DNA from 2 places in the Paenibacillus sp. sgz302115 genome. Region 2 is predicted to be linked to the other one. Evidence: predicted binding sites of a transcription regulator. Region 2 holds the regulator's gene; the other holds the start of a gene.

Region 1 (3,417 bases), on a different contig from region 2:
TTATAAAAAAGAACTTAACGCCAAGCTGTCCAAGCTGATTAAGGCAGAAGGCGGCTACCTCGGCGGGTTCACCGGACTTAACACCGAGAAGAACTTTTATGTTAAGGATGGCAAATTGGTAGTCTTCTTCCAGCTCTACGAATATACCGCCTACGCTGCCGGGTTCCCGACTTATGAGTTTACCTTCAAAGAACTGCTGCCGGATGGAAGCAGCCCGTTTGCGGCGCTGAAATAGGCGCTCTCCGCGAGTGCCCTGTATGGACACCTCTCCGTTGCCTGACCGCTCCGTCATTCATAAGCTAAAGGAGGAACTAGCTTATATGCGGGGAGGGAGAGTTATGAGCTATCAGTACACAGCAATTGGCGACTCCTTGACTACCGGGTTCGGGGCACTTCCGGGCAATGGATTCGTGCCAGTCTACCGCAGATTGGCGGAGAGACGGCTGCGTGTGCCAATCAATGCGGCCAATTTAGGTATAAATGGTCTGACAACGGAGGGAATGGAGGGGCGGCTGCGGAGTGATTCGATATTCCGCCAGAATGTTCGAAATGCTGATATTATCACGTTATCCATCGGTGGCAATGATTTGATTAAAGCGGCCAAATCGACAGCGCTTCGTCCGGGCGATCTGTCTCCCGTGTTGCAGAAGTCCCTTCGCGAATGTAAAAGAAATTTCAGCGATATTATGGGCTTGCTTTGGCAGTTGAAGGCAAGAAGTCCTAATCCCTATATCATTCGGGTCGTTGGATTATACAACCCCTATCCTCAGCTAATGGAGGCTACGGACTGGGTGCGGCAGTTCAACCGCTATGCTGCGGGATACAGCAGCAGTGTATGCGGCTTTGCTTCTATTTATTATGAGTTTGCCGGCAACGAGCGGAGCCTGCTGTCACTAGATCATCTGCATCCTAACGGAAGAGGCTACCGCGTTATCGCCGGGAAGCTGGATGCTCTGGGCTATGGAAGGCTTAGGTAAATCAAATCTGTTGCTGTTATGCCAAAAAAGAGGAGGCTTCGAACCCGTCAGGGTCTGAAGCCTCCTCTTTTTTTATTGTGTGTCTGATCCGGATTACACGCCTGCAGGAAGCGTCTTCTCGATAACTTTATCAACAAGACCGTATTCAGCCGCTTCGGTGGCGCTCATGAAGTAGTCGCGGTCTGTGTCCTTCTCGATCTTCTCCAGCGGTTGACCGGTACGGTCAGCCAGAATGCGGTTCAGCTTGTCGCGCATCTTAAGGATGCGGCGGGCACGGATTTCGATGTCCGTCGCCTGACCTTGAGCGCCGCCCAGCGGCTGGTGAATCATAATTTCGCTGTTTGGCAGCGCAAAGCGTTTGCCTTTGGCACCGGCGTTCAGCAGGAACGCTCCCATGGAAGCGGCCATGCCCACACAGATGGTGGAAACATCCGGCTTGATGTATTGCATTGTATCAAATATAGCCATTCCGGCTGTAATAGAACCGCCAGGGCTGTTCACATACAGGTGAATATCCTTTTCCGGGTCTTCGGCAGCCAGGAACAGCATTTGTGCGATGATGGAGTTGGCTACCACGTCATTAACCTCCGTTCCGAGGAAAATGATGCGGTCCTTCAGCAGGCGGGAATAGATGTCATAAGCGCGCTCACCGCGGTTGCTCTGTTCTACTACCATAGGAATATAACTCACGTGGAAAACCTCCTTGAATTGGTTCTTCGAATGTGTTCATTTTTTACTGTTACCGTATTAACCACATGATAAACAAATTCAAACAAAAAGTCAAAGAAAGTCAAACTTAGTTTATAAAAAAAGAGCCAGCAAGCGGCTCTTTGGTTAATTACTATATGGATGGCGCGCCCGCCAAGAATCGAACTTGGATCTCAGGCTTCGGAGGCCTACGTCATATCCATTGGACCACGGGCGCAACAGAAATTATTATAATATATTTATTTATTAAATGCAACGGAAAATCACAGCGCTGTCAAAACTTCTTCATCCGGCTCCATACCCCCGGGTTTCTAACGACCTTCCATGAGGCGTGAGATGTATAAGATGAAAAGAGGTTGAGAATTATACTCTGCGAAGACTTGCACTCCGCGTGAGTTTTGGGTAGAATATTGGTGGGACTTAAAAAGTTAACCCGGGACATTTTGAGACCATGAACGAGGGAATAAGAGGAAGACGAAGTTGCAGGAGTGAAGGCATGCGTAATTTATTAGAAATCCAAAAGCAGCTTTTGCCTGATCTCATGGATACCCTTAAGAGACGTTACACGATTCTACATCAGATCATGCTGTCCGATATTATTGGGCGTAGAACACTTGCGGCTTCGCTTGATATGACCGAGCGGGTGCTCCGCGCCGAGACGGATCTTCTGAAATCGCAAGGGCTCATTGAGATCGAGAGCGTAGGCATGCGTATAAGCGATGCCGGACGCAGACTGCTTGACTTGCTGGAGCCGATCGCCAAGAGCCTGTTTGGCCTGGATGATCTGGAAGAGAAAATTCGTACAACGTATGGTCTGAACAAAGTGATTGTTGTACCTGGCGATTGCGAAACGTCACCGTTCACGAAGCGTGAGCTGGGGCGCGCAGGAGCCAAGGCATTGCTCGGTGTGCTGCGTTCCGATGATACCATTGCCGTCACCGGCGGTTCAACGCTGGCTGAGATGGCGGATCAGCTGCCACCCCCATTATCCCTTTCCTATAAGAACGCTTGGTTTGTGCCGGCGCGCGGAGGCTTGGGAGAGAGCATGGAGATTCAGGCTAACACCATCGCCTCAACGATGGCCAAGCGGATTGGCGCCAATTACCGTCTGCTGCATGTGCCCGATCTGCTTAGTGAAGATGCATATCAGTCACTGGCGCTTGACGCAAATATTGGAGAGATCGTGCAAATCATCCGCAGATCGCGTATTATTGTGCATGGGATTGGCGATGCCATTGAAATGACCCGCCGCCGCAAGCTGGATGAGGCTACAGTCTCGGAGATTCAAGGCGAAGGAGCGGTTGCCGAATCGTTCGGCTATTATTTCAATGAAGAGGGCCAGGTTGTCCACACCATGCTGACGATGGGATTGCGTCTGGAGGATATCATCCGCACAGAAGTTGTAGTAGGTATTGCCGGCGGCAAACGCAAGGCTAAGGCAATACATGCGATGCTGCGGTTCGGGCAAGAGGATATTCTCGTTACAGATGAGGCTGCTGCTATCGAAATCGGCAAAGAAATCGACAAACAAATGCAGCCGGTGGGGTAATTCCCGAAATATGGGAGGCATGCGAAGTTATTTTGCATTATACTTAACATTGTTGTCTTGACAAGCTTAACCGCCTGTCTTGAATAAATAAAATGAAATCTAGGAGGAACTATTCAATGAGTGTAAAAGTTGGTATTAACGGTTTTGGACGTATTGGACGCCTTGCATTCCGCCGTATTCAAA
Region 2 (3,417 bases):
TGACACTGCTCCCGCTTCAGGTGTACATACAAGGAAGAACTGTACCTATGGGGGGCATCGCCGGTGTGGCAACATGGCCAGAGAACCGCAGACAGGGGCTGGTCGCCAAGCTTTTGAGACATACGCTGCAAACGATGAATCAGGCGGGCCAGACGTTATCTTTTTTACATCCCTTTCTGATTCCCTTTTACCGGAAATTCGGCTGGGAGGTTTACTGTGAGTATAAGAAGTATTCTATTCCCGTAGCCATGTTCCCGCGGAAGACGGAGATTCAGGGGAGCATAAAGCGTGATGCGGCGGAGCTTGAAATTCTGGAACACCTGTATAGCCGTTTTGCCGCCGAATATAATGGAACCCTGCAGCGTGATAGAGACTGGTGGAAACAGAGCGTACTGGATGAAGACACGCATCACTGCGTCTTTTATTCGGAGCTGGGGGAACCGGAAGGATATGTCCTCTATAAAATAGAGAAAAAAGAGCTGGTCATCGATGAATTCATATACTTAAATGAAAAAGCGCGCCAAGGCCTGTGGACATTTCTTGCCAACCATGATTCGATGATAACAGGAGCTTCGCTGAAGCTGGTGCCGTCCGATGATATTCTGCCCTATTTGCTGCCGAACCCGCGGATTCAACAAGAGAATTATCCTTATTTTATGGCACGGATTGTGAATGCCGAAGCGTTTGTGAGCAATTTTTCCTTTAGTGGCCAAAATAGCGTTCAACAGCGTACGCTGTATATCGAAGACGAGCATGCCCCGTGGAATGATGGATTGTGGCAATGGAGTGTAACGGAACAGGGTGAAGCAACGTTAAGCCGTGTAGCAGGAGGTAAGGATACGGCTGATCTAAGCTGTACTATCGGTACACTTACTGTGTTGCTGCTTGGATATAAACGACCATTAGAGCTGGCCCGCTACGGACAATTAACCGGGAAGGCTGAGGCCGTGCAATGGCTGGAGGATATTGTTCCACAATCGAAGACGGCTCTGTTTGATTTTTTCTGATTAGAAGCTTAAGGCTCTCCTCTTCAAAAAAAGAAGCTGGGGAGCTTTTTCCATATATAAATGATGTCCCTAATAACGTATAGGCGGAATACAATGGGACCAAAAAGTAAAAAATAAAAGTAACCCCTTGGAATTCACTGAGAATGTGTTATAATATGAAAAAAGTCAAAGAAAGTCAAAGTCAACGCAAAAGGTACTACAAGCATTGAACACTGGAGGATGAGTGATGCGTAATATCTCTGATATTATCGAACAATATCTGAAGAATATTTTGCATGAAAGTCCCGAAGGTACGGTGGAAATTCAGCGCAATGACCTGGCGGACCAGTTCTCATGCGTACCGTCTCAGATCAATTACGTCATTAGTACACGCTTTACTTTGGAAAAGGGCTATGTAGTGGAGAGCAAACGCGGAGGCGGAGGCTATATTCGGATTCAGCGTTTTGAGCTGCCCCAGAATGTGGCACTGTATGCCCATCTCAACTCTACAATCGGAAAAGATATTGATCAAAATTCCGCCGAAGGGCTGATTTATCAGCTTGAGGAGGCCGGTTTTCTAACCAAGCGTGAAGCGTGCCTCATGCGCGCCGCTGTTTCCCGGGAATGCCTGACGGTTAATCTGCCGTACCGGGATGAGATTCGTGCCAAGCTGATGAAGGCTATGCTTATCTCTTTGTTAGGCAAATAATGCTCAATCTAAGGGAGGGACACCGCTTATGCTGTGCCAGGAATGCGGGGTCAAACCGGCGACGCTCCATTTCACGAAGATTGTGAACGGGGAGAAGACGGAGTTTCATATTTGTGAAAGCTGCGCCCGGGAGAAAGGGGAGCTTATTCCGGGAACAGCGGGAGGCTTCTCCATCCACAGCTTGCTGTCAGGCCTGCTGGATCTTGAAGGAGCAGGCAAGGAGAAAACTGCAGCGGCCCAGACTGTACAGGGTCTGCATTGTGAGAATTGCGGGATGACGTATTCCCAGTTCAGCAAGCTTGGGCGTTTTGGCTGCAGCTCTTGTTATAAATATTTTGACAGTACGCTGGACCCGCTATTCAGACGGGTACATGGCAGCACTGCTCATGTTGGCAAGCTTCCGAAACGGGCAGGAGCCCAGATCATGTGCAAGCGGCAGATTGAAGAGCTGAAGCAGGAACTGCAGCAAAGCATCGTGCAGGAGGAGTTCGAAACTGCAGCTGAGCTGAGGGATCAGATCCGCAGGCTTGAAAAAGAAATGCCGCAAGAGTAAAGTCTTTGATATATAGGGGGGATACGACATGTCAAATCTCCGGTTTACCGAACAAGCGCTTAGTGACTGGATGCGCTGCGGAGGCAGCCATTCTGAGATAGTGATCAGCAGCCGTATGCGTATCGCCCGTAATCTGGAGCACCTTCCCTTCCCGTTGCTGGCCTCGGCAGAGCAGTCGGAGGAAGTGCTGGAGCAGCTAGCTCCTGTATTTCAAGGGGAAGCTAGTGCGGATTTCGGAACCTTTCAACTGCTGAAGCTGGATGAGCTGGATGAGCTGGATAAAAAAGTGCTGGTGGAAAAGCATCTTATCAGCCCTAACCTGGCCAATGACTCACGGGGCGGCGCGGTTATCCTGAATGAGGACGAGTCGGTCAGCATTATGATCAACGAGGAAGACCATCTGCGCATTCAATGCCTGTTCCCCGGTCTGCAGGTTAGAGAGGCTTGGCTGAGGGCGACAGCGATTGATGATATTTTTGAAGGCTCTGTCAATTATGCCTTTGATGATCGCAGAGGGTATTTGACCAGTTGTCCCACTAATGTTGGCACAGGGCTTCGCGCATCGGTGATGGTGCATTTGCCAGCACTGGTGATGACACAGCAAATCAACCGGATTTTATCCGCTGTTAATCAAGTGGGGCTTACGGTAAGAGGAATTTACGGTGAAGGCAGCGAAGCAGTAGGGAACATCTTTCAGATTTCCAACCAAATCACGCTTGGCCAGACTGAAAATGAGATTATTGAGAATCTTCACAGTGTCGTCACCCAGATTATTGAGCATGAGCGTAATGCGCGTGAACGGCTGTTGGCGGAGTCCGCACTGCGGATTACCGATAGAGTTAAACGTTCCTACGGCATTTTGTCTTATGCGGCGGTGATGGAGCTGAAGGAGTCCGCACAGCGGCTCTCTGATGTAAGGCTAGGAGTGGATCTTGGGATTCTGGAAGGGCCTTCGATTTCAGTGCTCAATGAGCTTAACGTTAAGACACAGCCGGGATTTTTGCAAAAAATGTTCGGCGACGAGCTGACAGCTACCGAGAGAGATATGTACCGGGCGAAGCTGCTTCGTGAGACACTGGGATCACAACATTAATTATAGATATTTATTATTCGTGGAGGTGCAGGAGATATGATGTTTGGAAGATTTACGGAACGCGCACAAAAAGTGC

The links. Region 2 encodes CtsR, which represses protease genes until heat stress. Its sites were predicted from a motif close to ATGGTCAATAAAGGTCAAACA; they were not measured.
Region 1: clpP (ATP-dependent Clp endopeptidase proteolytic subunit ClpP) is a predicted target of CtsR. The motif match lies at 1,754-1,774, and genes of this name have one in related genera.

Annotation. Positions count from the first base shown of each region.
Region 1 is NZ_JBVYOK010000036.1:9,856-13,272, reverse strand. It holds gene AC0LWN_RS31300 (PdaC/SigV domain-containing protein) at 1-235, shown strand, start outside; gene AC0LWN_RS31295 (GDSL-type esterase/lipase family protein) at 339-977, shown strand; gene clpP (ATP-dependent Clp endopeptidase proteolytic subunit ClpP) at 1,071-1,667, opposite strand; tRNA gene AC0LWN_RS31285 (tRNA-Arg) at 1,828-1,902, opposite strand; gene AC0LWN_RS31280 (sugar-binding transcriptional regulator) at 2,182-3,234, shown strand; gene gap (type I glyceraldehyde-3-phosphate dehydrogenase) at 3,351-3,417, shown strand, end outside.
Region 2 is NZ_JBVYOK010000023.1:75,696-79,112, reverse strand. It holds gene AC0LWN_RS27865 (GNAT family N-acetyltransferase) at 1-1,007, shown strand, start outside; gene AC0LWN_RS27860 (CtsR family transcriptional regulator) at 1,234-1,695, shown strand; gene mcsA (protein-arginine kinase activator protein McsA) at 1,724-2,248, shown strand; gene mcsB (protein-arginine kinase McsB) at 2,277-3,341, shown strand; gene clpC (ATP-dependent protease ATP-binding subunit ClpC) at 3,378-3,417, shown strand, end outside.